2 regions of the Marinobacterium sp. MBR-109 genome follow, and region 1 is predicted to be linked to the other one. Evidence: predicted binding sites of a transcription regulator. Region 1 holds the regulator's gene; the other holds the start of a gene.

Region 1 (6,550 bases):
GCCAATCGTCAAATTGATGACGAAGATGACGAGGATCTGCGTTCCATTCTTGAATCGCTTCGTGCCCGCAACCGCCAGCGTGAGGTCTCCTCTCCGTCTTCCCGTCAGGTCGAGGCAGCCCGGCCTAAAGTCCGCCCTGTTGATAACGATGCCCTGCCTGCAGATGACGACGCGCTGCTGAGCATGCAGCAGGAGATCCAGGAGCTGCGCAACATGCTGCAGCAGCAGGTGGCACGTCCCGAACCTGCTGCGCCCGTGTTTACTGCTCCCGCCACTTCTCCGGTGCAGGAAAGATCAGCTGTACACGCCCGCCTGGAGCAGCTGGGCCTCGGTTCGCAGTTGGTGCAGCAGCTGATGAGTGGCGTTGAGCCTGAGCTTGCCGCTGACAAGGCCTGGCGCAATGCACTGGCCCGCCTCTCCGATGCTCTGCCGGTGCTGGGGGAAGAGCTGGTGGAGCGAGGCGGCATGATCGCATTTGTCGGCCCGACAGGTGTCGGCAAAACCACTACCATCGGCAAGCTGGCTGCTCGTCATGTGCTGCAGCACGGCAGTTCCAGTGTGGCATTGGTCACGACGGACTGTTTCCGCATCGCGGCCCATGAGCAGCTGAAAACCTTTGGCCGTATTCTGGATGTGCCTGTTCGGGTGGTGGATGAAAACCACAGCCTGGAGGAGGTGTTGCAGAGTCTGCGCAACAAGCGTCTGGTGCTGATCGATACCGCAGGCATGAGTGCATCCGATCCGCAGGGTCTGGTGCAGATGCAGATGCTTTCCAGTGTCACTGTACGCCTGAAAAAGTTGCTGGTGCTGTCCTGCTCCAGTCAGCGTCAGTTGATGCGCAGTGCGTTTGACAACTATCGAGAGCTGGGCTTGAACGGTTGTGTACTCAGCAAAACAGATGAGTCGGGAAGTCTGGGCGAAGCGCTTACGCTGGCGATTGAAAAGCAGCTGCCGATCGCCTATGTGACAGACGGACAGAAAATTCCGGATGATATCGGTATCGCCAAACGGCATGATCTGGTCAGTCGTGCGGTGGTGATTGCACAAAAGTCGGGGGAGCATGATACAGATCAAGCTGCCGACGGTTCATTATTCAGGGCGGGTTGAGGAGTCATTTGATGAAGCAGACCCACCCGGTCAAGGTGATTGCAGTAACAGGCGGCAAGGGCGGTGTTGGCAAGACCAACGTGTCCGTCAATCTGGCCACGGCTCTCAGTGAGATGGGGCAGCGAGTGGTACTGATGGACGCCGACCTGGGCCTTGCCAATGTCGACGTGATGCTCGGTCTCAGGGCGCAGCGCAATATATCGGATGTGCTTGCCGGCAGCTGCAGTCTCAAGGAGGTCATGGTGCCGGCCGGGGACAACTTCTGGATAGTGCCCGCGGCCTCGGGTACTCAGGAAATGACTGCGCTCAGTGCCCATGAACATGCCGAATTGATCCACGCTTTCAACGATATTGCGGACGAGCTGGATGTGCTGGTAATTGACACCGCAGCGGGTATCTCCGACTCGGTGGTCAGTTTTGTACGCGCCGCTCAGGAAGTGCTGGTGGTGGTCTGTGATGAGCCGACCTCAATTACCGATGCCTATGCGCTGATCAAGCTTTTGAATCGTGACTACCAGATGACGCGCTTTCGAGTGCTGGCCAATATGGTCAGAACCGAATCCGAAGGGCGTAACATGTTTAATAAACTGTTGACGGTGACCGACAGATTCCTGGATGTTACGCTTCAATACGTTGGCTCAATCCCTTATGATGAAACGGTGCGCAAAGCGGTGCAGAGGCAAAAGGCTGTTTTGAAAGCCTTTCCCAAGGACAAGGCCGCGTTGGCCTATCGCCAGTTGGCGAACAAGGTGGACAGCTGGCCTGTGAGTTCCAGCCCGCGTGGGCACCTTGAATTCTTTGTCGAGCGGCTCGTGCAGGGAGCGCGGGCACACTGAAAAGAAGCGTATATGTACAACGAGCTGGAGTTTAAGTCAGGGCAGGAGCTGATTGAGGAATACACCCCTCTGGTGCGCCGTATTGCGCATCATCTGATGGCACGCCTGCCGTCTCATGTCGTGCTGGATGACCTGCTTCAGGCCGGCATGATGGGGCTGCTCGAAGCCGCCAAACGATATGACTCCAGCAAGGGCGCCAGTTTTGAGACCTACGCCGGCATTCGTATTCGCGGTGCCATTATCGATGAAGTGCGGCGGGGTGACTGGACGCCAAGATCAGTGCACCGTAATGGGCGCCGGGTCAGCGAAGCGATTGCCCAGGTTGAAAACCGGACCGGGCGTGATGCGACAGACGTAGAAGTCGCGACCGAATTGGGAATAGGGGTTGCCGAGTACCATGCCCTGCTGCAGGATTCACTCGACAGCCGTCTGTTCAGTTATGATCAGTTGACTGACAGCTCCGAAGAAACACCCTCGGAGCAGTTTGTCGCCTCTGACCCTGACCCCGGGCATGCGCATGAGGGGGAAGGGTTCAGGCATGCACTGGCACAGGCGATAGGTGCCTTGCCGGAGCGCGAGCGGCTGGTGCTGGCGCTGTATTATGATGAAGAGCTGAACCTTAAAGAGATAGGACAGATTCTTGGGGTGAGTGAGTCGCGCGTGAGCCAGATCCATAGCCAGGCTGCGCTGAGGCTCAAGGGCCGGCTAAGGGATTGGCGCTGACCGGTTACGGTCTGGAAAAGGACGACTCTTGAAGGTGTTTTCTGAACTGGGAGAAGTGTCTTGAAGAAAGACATCAAAATTCTCGTTGTGGATGATTTCTCCACCATGAGACGCATCATAAAGAACCTGCTGCGAGACCTTGGATTTACCAATGTCGATGAAGCCGATGACGGCAAGACGGCGTTGCCGATTCTCAAGCAGGGGGGTATCGACTTCCTCATTACCGACTGGAACATGCCGGAAATGACCGGCATCGACCTGCTCAAGGCGGTTCGGGCCGATCCTGCGCTGGCGTCCATTCCGGTACTGATGGTAACGGCAGAGGCCAAGCGCGAGCAGATTATTGCGGCAGCACAGGCCGGTGTGAACGGTTATGTCGTAAAGCCGTTCACGGCCGCCGTGTTGAAAGAAAAGATCGACAAGATCTTCGAGCGTATCGAGGGTTAACCGGAAGCGGGGAAGACAGATGGCAGCGCAAACGGCCAGTAAAGTGGACTTCAACGGCTTCGATGAGTTTCTGCGCAGCCGTGCCCAGGCACTGGTTTCCGAACTTGAGGCCGGCAACATGGCAGAGGCGATGGGGCTGATCAATGAGCTTCAGTTTGCCCGTCACCAGGTGTTCTACAACGAGGTCGGTCATCTGACACGCGGGCTGCATGAGGCGATCAAGTCATTTTCCAGCGATGTCGGTGAAAAAATGCCGAGCGAAGCGGAAAGTACAGTCTCTGCCATCGGTGATGCTTCAGATCGACTCAACTACGTAATTGAACTGACTGAAAAGAATGCCCATGAAACCATGGACCGTGTGGATCGCTCCCTCGGTCTGGTGGACAAGCTGGACCAGCAGAGTGAACGTTTCAAGGATCTGCTGTTGCTGGTGGGGCAGCTTGAAGGTGAGTTCGAGGCACTGAACGGGGTTTATGATCGTACCTGCACCCTGAAGGATCAGTCCGAAAAAACCATTAATGAACTGCGCAGTACGTTGACTGATATCCTCGTCTCCCAGGGGGTTCAGGACATAACCGGTCAGCTGATCCGCCGGGTGATCACGCTGGTGACTCAAGTCGAGGGCCAGCTGGTTAAACTGATGGATATGGCGGCCAGAGTAGAACGGCTGAGCAGCCTGGAAAGTGCAGAGGACATAGCAGCCTCTGATGACAAGCCGGTGCGGCGCAAGGGCCAACCGGCTGAACAAGAACAAAAACATGATCCTATCCGGGCGGAAGGGCCCCAGCTTCCGACAGGGAAAACAGATACGCTGTGTGATCAGGACGATGTTGATGACCTGCTTTCCAGCCTGGGATTTTGATAGGAGCTCCCTATGAGTTTGGATGTCGATCAGGAAATACTGGAAGACTTTCTCGTCGAAGCCGGCGAGATACTTGAGCAGCTGTCTGAGCAGCTGGTCGATCTGGAGCAGCGCCCCGACGACAAGGATCTGCTGAACGCGATCTTCCGCGGTTTTCATACCGTCAAGGGTGGTGCCGGCTTTCTGCAGCTGGAAGCGATGGTGGAGTGCTGCCACAAGGCGGAGAACCTCTTTGATCTGCTGCGCAACGGCGAGCTGAGTATCAGCTCCGAGCTGATGGATGTGGTGCTGCAGGCACTTGATGCCGTTAATGCCATGTTTGAAGCGGTACGCAATGGCGAAGAGCCTCAACATGCATCGGCCGCATTGCTGCAGCGTTTGCAGGACTTTGCCGAAGGGCGTGGTGAAGTAGCGCCATCTGCACCCGCACCCGCACCCGCACCGAAACCGGCAGCACCTGCCCCTCAACCGGAGGCGGCACCGGTCAATCCGAATACACCGAATGATGAATTTGAGATGTTGCTGGGTGATCTGGCGGGCAGCCATCAGCAGAGCGAATCTGAATCGGGTGGCGATGAGCTGATCACTGAAGACGAATTCGAGGCGTTGCTGGACGAGCTGCATGGCCCCGGCAAGGCCCCGAAAATTGAAGCGGCCGCGGCTGCACCAGCGACCAACAGCAATGGTGAGTTGATCACCGACGATGAGTTTGAAGCGCTGCTGGATGAGCTTCAATCCAGCGGCCAGGGTGCCTTTGCGCATATGCCGGACGCTGAACCGGTCAAGCCGGCAGCTGCACCTGTTGCCCCTACACCCGCACCCGCACCGGCTGAACCGCCACCCCCTGCTGCTGCGCCAGCCGTTGCTGCTGCAGATGACGCAAAAGAGGCAAAAGGCAAACCGGCTACTGGCAACAAACCGGCCGCCGAGAGCAATGTTCGTGTTGATACCCGCCTGCTCGACAAGATCATGAATATGGTCGGTGAGCTGGTGCTGGTGCGCAACCGTCTGGTACGTCTGGGCGGTGCCCGTGAAGACGAAGAGATGGGCAAGGCACTCGGCACGCTGGATATGGTCACCGCCGATCTGCAAACCTCGGTCATGAAGACCCGTATGCAGCCGGTGAAAAAGGTATTTGGCCGTTTCCCGCGTTTGATCCGTGATCTGTCACGCAATCTCAAGAAAGAAGTGCGGCTTGAGCTGCGCGGTGAAGAAACCGATCTGGACAAGAACCTGGTGGAAGCACTGGCGGATCCACTGATTCACTTGGTGCGCAACGCTGTTGACCATGGTATCGAGTCACCTGAAAAACGTGCGGCATCAGGCAAGCCGCGCGAGGGTAACGTGCTGCTCTCCGCCGAGCAGGAAGGTGATCACATCCTGCTGATCATTCAGGATGACGGTGCCGGTATGGACCCGGAGGTGCTGCGTAACCTGGCGGTCAAACGCGGCATGATGGATGTGGAAGCCGCCCGGCGTCTGACCGATCAGGAATGTTTCAACCTGATCTTCCAGGCCGGCTTCTCCACCAAGACTGAGGTGTCTGATGTATCCGGCCGCGGCGTCGGCATGGATGTGGTCAAGACCAAGATTACTCAGCTTAACGGCACACTCAGTATCGATTCGGTGATGGGGCAGGGGACCAGGATTGCGATTCAGGTACCGCTGACGTTGGCGATCATGCCAACGCTGATGGTAGTACTTGAAGGTCAGGCCTTTGCACTGCCGCTGGTCAACGTGAACGAGATCTTTAACCTGGATTTGACCAAAACCAATATCGTGGATGGTCAGCAGGTGATCATCGTGCGAGATCAGGCGTTGCCGCTGTTCCATCTCAAGCGCTGGTTGATTACAGGGCATGAAAGTGCGCGGCTGCCGGATCAGGGGCACGTCGTAATCGTCAGTGTCGGTACATCCAGAGTGGGCTTTGTTGTCGATCAACTGGTAGGACAGGAAGAGGTCGTGATCAAGCCGCTGGGCAGTATTCTGCATGGAACGCCGGGCCTGTCGGGTGCGACCATCACGGGCGATGGTCGCATCGCACTGATCATTGATATACCGAATCTGCTGAAACACTACGCATCGACCTGATTCGGCAGGTGTGACTGAGGGAGCGCTATGCCGGTAAAAGTGTTGATTGTCGATGACTCGGGCTTCTTTCGCCACCGCATCGAAGAGATGTTGAGCGATGACCCCAGGATGGAAGTTGTCGGTACGGCCGTGAATGGACGCGAGGCCGTCGAAAAGGTAAAGCAGCTGCGTCCTGATGTGGTCACCATGGATGTGGAGATGCCGCAAATGAACGGCATTGAAGCGGTCCGTATCATCATGCGCGAAGCACCCACCAATGTGCTGATGCTGTCTTCGCTTACCCACGAGGGGGCTCGTGTGACCCTGCAGGCCCTCGAAGCCGGTGCAGCCGACTATCTGCCCAAGGATATTCGCGCCTGGATGGACAAGGGCAGCAATGTGCGCAGCCAGCTGATCGATCGTTTGGTTGCGCTGGGCCGCAGCCGTCGTTTTCAGCGCAGTTCCGTTTTTGAACGTGATTTCCCGGGTAAGGCCAAGCCGGGCA
Region 2 (6,550 bases), on a different contig from region 1:
GTTCTGCAGGCGGCCAACGGTACTTTGAGTGACGCTGACCGTAAAACCATCTCCTATGAGCTTGAGGAGCTGGTCGGCTATATGTCGGGCTTGATGAACACGCGTGATGCGAAAGGAGAGTATCTCTTCTCGGGTTCACAGGGGCAGGTTAAAACCTACACACAACAAGGCAATCGCTATGTTTTTCAGGGTGATGCGACTACTCGGCAAATTCAGGTGTCCAGTGAGCTGTATGTCCGTGCCTCTGACTCAGGCAAGTTCCTGTTTGAATCGGTGATTGATGAGCCAAGCCTGCAGGCAACCGGCAGTTTGCAGTCCAGTTTTGACCCGGAAAACCTGACTGTTACCGACCCTGACGCCTTTGCTGCTTTTATGCGGCAAACCGGTGATATCAAAGTTGAAGTTGACCAGTATGTAGACAGTGTAACCATGGCTACGGTGAACACGTATACCTTGCGTGACAGTGCTGGAAACGTGGCGAAGGATGCGTCGGGTAACCCGTTGCAGAATGTCGAGTTCACTAACGGCGCTGTTCCTGAAATAGAGCTGCCCGGTGCCAGGCTGGTGCTGGACTTGGCCGAGCCTGTTTCTCCCGATCCGTCCGCGTTGGCCATTCAGGGAGAGGGTGCCGCGGTGGTTGGCGCAGGCACAATTTCATCCGAGCCTGACTTCCTTCAGTTGATGCGCGAGACAACCGGCGATATTCGGCTGGAAATGGCTTATGACGCAGGCAGCGATGAATATGCATACAATGTGCTGGATCAGGCGGGTAATACGCTGACAAGCGTAACGGGTATTCCCTCGGCCTCACCGCTGCAAACAGTCAATCTTGCTGGTCCGCCCACGGTGTCGTTTGATATTGACCTTACAACGGTGACCGACTCCACTGTCGCAACCTTCGTTGTGGATACACCGCCGACATCAGAGCTGAAACTTGGTTTTTCTCAGCCGCCATCCAACATACTGAACACTATGCTCGATACCATCGAGCTGATGCGTGAGCCGGTTGCCGGTAATGCGCAGGCCCAAACGGAGCTACAGGAACGTTTTGCCAAAACCTTGGATCAGATCAGCATGTCCCAAGAGCGGCTGTCTGAAGCCACGGCTACGCTCGGCTCGCGCCTTAATACGCTGGATGATGCTGAAATGAGCAATACCGACTTTAAATTGATGACTGAGGGCACCCTCTCATCGGTGCAGGATTTGGACTATGCCGCAGCGGCGACAGAACTCAGCAAACGCCAGCTTGCCCTTGAAGCTGCCTATGCCAGTTTTGCCAAAATTCAGGATCTGAGTCTGTTCAATTACATACGTTAAAACCAGAAATGTTAAGGCTCAGCTGAACCGGTCGTAGGCCTTGCGCGCCTGTTTGCTCAGCTGCAGTTTGTTGTGCTCTTCCCCCACCTCTTTACGCTGTACACTCAGCTGCTTGAGTATGCTCTCCTCAAGCAGCTGAGCTTGTTTAATAAGGCCTTGGCACCCAATCAATACATCGCGAGGCCAGGGCTTCTGACTCTCGATATCCAGCTCGGCGACCAGTTCGGCACGCTGAAGCTGCAGTGACTCCACCTCGGTCAGGTCGCCGGCTTCAACCCTGAGCTGCAGCGCCTCGGTGGCCTGTAACAGTTGCAGCGACAGCTCCATGATTTTATCCATTCGCGTTACCTCACAAAAATGCTAATGCCCAGTCTGAACGTGCCGATAAAGCAAAACAAGCACCCAGTGCGGCACATACAAATTTAGCGTTAAAGTTTGTACCGAGTGGGTCGATAAAGTAAGCACAAGCGGATCAACCGCCCAGTTTTAGCAACGATTTGCATACAGCCGGTCAGACAGACCGCTATCGAGGAGAAACACTCATGGCAATGGTAATCAACTCAAACATCATGTCGCTGAATGCTCAGAATCAGCTGACAAAATCCAGCAATGAACTGAACACCTCTATGGAGCGTCTGACCAGCGGTAAGCGTATCAACTCCGCAGCCGATGACGCGGCCGGTCTTGCGATCGCCAGCCGTATGACCTCTCAGGTGCGAGGCCTGGACCAAGCGGTACGTAACGCCAACGATGGTATCTCTCTGATCCAGACCGCTGAAGGTGCGCTGGAAGAGTCCACCAACATCCTGCAGCGTATGCGTGAACTGTCCATTCAGTCCGCGAACGGAACCTACTCTGAAGGTAACCGCTCCACCCTGAACGCTGAGGTGAAGCAGCTGACTGCTGAGCTGAACCGTATCTCTGAAACCACCTCATTCAACGGCCAGAAAATTCTGGACGGCTCGCTGGGTAAAACATCTTTGCAGGTGGGCTCTGAAGCCAACGAAACCATCAGCTTCCAGATCCAGGCAATGGATGCCAAAACTTTGGGTATGGGGTCTACCAGTGTTGATATGCTGAGCGCAGAAACAACTTTGGCTGATCTGACTGGTGCTGCAGACTTGGGTTATAACGATGTATTGATTAATGGACAGTCCATCGTTGCTCTGGGAGATACAGCCATTGATGGTACGGATGCAGATGGTGCCCAGCAGGTTATTGATGCGATTAACAATAATGTGTCAGGTGTTTCTGCTTCAATGATGGCAGTTGCAACAGCAACCGATGTGGGTGATGGGGTCTTCGATGGAACCGCTAACAGCCTGACAATTGATGTAACTAAAATTGATGGTACAACCACATCGCTTGAAATAACAGATACTGAATCCTTGAAGGAAGTTGTTGATAAAATTAACAGTCAAGGACAAGGGTTGGTCACTGCGAATCTGAATGATGATGGTGAAATTTCAATCACTGCAATGGATGCCTCGGCTATTACATTTACCGATGGGGCTGCTGGTACAGGCTTAGGTACGATCGCAAATGCTAGTGGTCAGCTGGTCCTGACGTCAGACAATGGTGAAGAAATTACTGTAGAGCGAGGCTCTACCGGTACTCTTGAGCAACTTAATGCGCTTGGTTTCCGTGAAAGTAATAAACCAGGTGTCGTGGAGGGTGTCGGTATTGCAACCCCAACAAACGCTTGGGGTGTGGGTGATGTGACAATTAATGGTGTACAGATATCTGCAGATAACACTGATAGCTTGCAGGGCAAAATTAACGCAATTAACGATGTTTCTACTGAAACAGGTGTGACAGCCTCAACATTTGCTGCAGCAACGCTTGATTTCTCTGCAGTAGACGTGTCTTCTCTTACAGGTGGTGCATTTAACCTTAATGGCACAGAGATCACTACTGCTGCAGGTACCCTCGATGATGTAGCAACTGCAATTAATGGTCAAACTGACTCGACAGGTATTACTGCACAAGTACTCGGCACTAAGTTGGTTTTGGAAGGTAACGTTTCCTCAATTACTTTCGCCGATGGTGGAGGTGCAGTAGCTGATGCGTTAGGTGATGGTACTAACGTTGCCGTTTTGCAGAGTAGTTTAGATGAGTCTACAGGTACTGCCGGGGCTGCTGCAGCGGATGGCGATGTTGTTAATGGTGGTATTCAGCTGAAATCTGATAACGGTAGTCCAATAAGCATCGAACTGGGTGCAAACGCTACAGCCGCTGATATTGGTCTGCTGGAGTCCAATTCTGCTGGTGATGGCAAATTCGGCGCAGCAGTCAACAGTATAGACATCTCTACTGTAGCGGGCGCTCAGAAGGCGATCAGTATCATTGATAACGCGCTGGATACCATCAACTCAACTCGTGGTGACCTCGGTGCGGTAAGCAACCGTCTGGACTTCACCATCAACAACCTGTCCAGCATCTCCGAGAACGTGTCCGCTGCACGTTCACGGGTAGAAGATGCCGACTTCGCCAAGGAATCTGCAAACCTGAGCCGTGCTCAGGTGCTGCAGCAGGCCGGTACCGCAATGCTGGCCCAGGCCAACGCGGCACCGCAGCAGGTACTCTCACTGCTGCAGTAAGCATTAGGGTCTATCCTTAATGAGTAAGGCTGCCCCGCCGGGGCGGCCTTTTTGAACAAGAGGTAAGGGTAATGAATATCGAAACCTCCGGCATTAATGCAAATGCCCCGTCACAACAGTCAAGCGCATCTTCCCGTCAGTTGCCTGACTCCGCTTCAGCCAATACGGCTGCACCCGTGCCAACGGTGAATGCAGCGACGAATACTGTGCAGCAGGCTCAGCAGGCTGAAAAGCCTGAGGTATCACCTGAAAAGCTGCAGGCAGCTGTCGAAAAGATGAACGAGCTGATGCAGAGTGGTAACCGCTCGCTCAGGTTTTCCGTTGATGACACCGCCGACAGAGTGGTGGTCAAGGTAATGGATCTGGAAACCGAAGAAGTGGTGCGCCAGATACCCACTGAAGAAACCCTGAAATTCTCTGAATTTCTTGAAGGTATGGTTGGCCTGATCTTTGACGAGAGGGCCTGAAAGCACACTCAAGTCTCTGCTACACTGTACCGCCTAAGCGCAACCCAGGGAGGCCCCCATGTCTAATATTATCTCTTCACTCGGCGGTGGTTCAGGGATCGATACCACCAGCCTGGTATCCCAGCTGACTCAGATCGAACGTGCCCCCAAAGAACAGCGTCTTGATGTTCGGCAGGAAAAGCTCGAAGCTGAGATTTCAGCGTACGGCACACTCAAAAGCGCGCTCTCTGATTTTCAAGGGGTGCTGGCACCTCTGGGTAACAGTGACACCTTTAACGCGCGCTCGGTTGCCTTCCCTGAAACCGGCGTTATTACGCCCAACTCCCTGGCGGCAGGCGCGCAAACCGGTAGCTATCAGATCGAAGTAATGAATGTGGCCAAGGCTCAGTCTCTGGTGATGGGTAACAGCGCCGACCCGAAGTCACCGCTGGGGGCCACGGGTGAGCTGAGTATTCAGTTTGGCGAATGGAGCTATTCAGGCAATGACCCGGACCAGTTTCAGGTCAACGATGCCCGTGCTGCATTGAATATTACGGTTGATGCATCGGACTCACTGCAAACGCTGGCAGACAAAATCAACAAGGGTGACAGTGGTGTTCAGGCCAGTGTCATGAAAGTGGATGGCCAGTATCAGCTTCTGCTGAGTGCTCCTTCTGGCGCCGGTAATGCCATGCAGATCTCCGCATCAGACGGGGCAACCGGTCTGGAAGGTTTTGAGTACAATCAGGCTGCGGCCATTGCCGGCACCGGAGCCTTGCAAACGCAGGCCGCCAGTGATGCTGTGCTCAAAATCAATGGCCTTGAGGTGCGTCGTGACACCAATACCATTGACGATGTCATCGAAGGCTTTGACTTCACAATCAACAAGCCCAGTAACGGGGAAGTGGTCAACTTCTCGGTCGATGCCGATAAGGCTGTGGCTGAACAGTCCATCCGTGATTTTGTCGAAGCCTATAACAGCTTCCTGACCACCGCGAAGAATCTGACTGGTTACAGCAAGGACGAAGACAACAATACCGTCCGCGGTGACCTGGCCACTGATGGTACCGCCAAAGCTCTGATCAGTCAGCTGCGCGGTATGGTGGGTACTGAAGTTAATGGTGTTGAGTCCGGCTTTACAGCCTTGACGAATTTGGGCATACGTACTCAGTTGGATGGATCCCTTTCCATTAACGAGAAAGAGTTCAGCTCGGCCATGAGCGGTAACTTTGATCTGGTCGGTGATCTCTTCGCGCAGAAGGCCTCTTCCAGCAACAGTTTCGTTGACGTGGGTATGGGGACGCGCATCGGTAATACGGTGCCTGGCAGCTACCAGGTCGAGATTACGCAGGACCCGGCCAAGGGCTCACTGGCTGGCAGCAGCGTTGGGACCCTCTTTGATAATCCGCTCGATACCAGTGGCGGTGGTTACGCCTTCAAAATCAGCATTGATGGTACTCGCAGTAATGAAATTACACTGAATGGAGTGTACGCAGATGCAGAGTCATTACGCTCTGAGCTGCAGTCACTGATTAATGGTGATGAGAAGCTCAAGGCGGTTAATGCCAAGGTGGATGTCGGTTTCGATGCCGACACTGGCCAGTTCACCTTTACTTCACGTGAGTATGGGGCTGCATCAAAGGTTAGCCTGAGCGAGCAAAGTGCTGCAATGGATGATCTAGGACTTGGTGCAGGCTCAACGTTGACGGCCACGGCTGGCCGTGATGTTAAAGGTACAATCAATGGCGTGGCTGCTTTTGGTGCCGGTAATGTATTACTGCCCGAGCTTGGATCTGATGCCTATGGCCTGAACCTGTCCATAAGGCCGGGGGCTGCTGCCGAGGGTGAATTCACTATCGGCTTCTCACGCGGCATGGGCGGGCAGCTGACCAATTTGATAGATCAGTTCCTTGCCCGGGATGGCGCTATTGCCACCCGGGAAGAAAATATCGACAAGCAGCTGGATAAGGTTTCCACTGACCGTGAAGATCTCGATCGCCGCATGGAGCAGTATGAGACCCGTATAAGCGCTCAGTTTTTGGCAATGGAGCGTATCATCAGCAGTCTGAATACCACCGGAAACTCGCTCGATGGTATCCTTGACCGACTGCCGTTTACAGCCCAGAAGTAAAGTGCAGCCAATCCGTTTTCCGACAGAGTAGAGCGACTGAATGAACAACAAGGCCC

What was found. Region 1 encodes FliA, which starts transcription of late flagellar genes. Its sites were predicted from a motif close to CTAAAGTTNNNNNNNNNNCNGCCGATA; they were not measured.
Region 2: a site for FliA is predicted at 1,746-1,772, ahead of ABIE60_RS15215 (flagellin N-terminal helical domain-containing protein). Genes of this name have one in related genera too.

What each region holds. Positions count from the first base shown of each region.
Region 1 is NZ_JBEPPZ010000012.1:34,057-40,606, forward strand. Features, by position in the region: gene flhF (flagellar biosynthesis GTPase FlhF) at 1-1,107, shown strand, start outside; gene ABIE60_RS13885 (MinD/ParA family protein) at 1,119-1,943, shown strand; gene ABIE60_RS13890 (RNA polymerase sigma factor FliA) at 1,956-2,666, shown strand; gene cheY (chemotaxis response regulator CheY) at 2,739-3,113, shown strand; gene ABIE60_RS13900 (protein phosphatase CheZ) at 3,133-3,975, shown strand; gene ABIE60_RS13905 (chemotaxis protein CheA) at 3,988-6,066, shown strand; gene ABIE60_RS13910 (protein-glutamate methylesterase/protein-glutamine glutaminase) at 6,094-6,550, shown strand, end outside.
Region 2 is NZ_JBEPPZ010000014.1:93,102-99,651, forward strand. Features, by position in the region: gene flgL (flagellar hook-associated protein FlgL) at 1-1,317, shown strand, start outside; gene fliT (flagellar protein FliT) at 1,336-1,656, opposite strand; gene ABIE60_RS15215 (flagellin N-terminal helical domain-containing protein) at 1,860-3,917, shown strand; gene ABIE60_RS15220 (flagellar protein FlaG) at 3,989-4,384, shown strand; gene fliD (flagellar filament capping protein FliD) at 4,443-6,494, shown strand; gene fliS (flagellar export chaperone FliS) at 6,535-6,550, shown strand, end outside.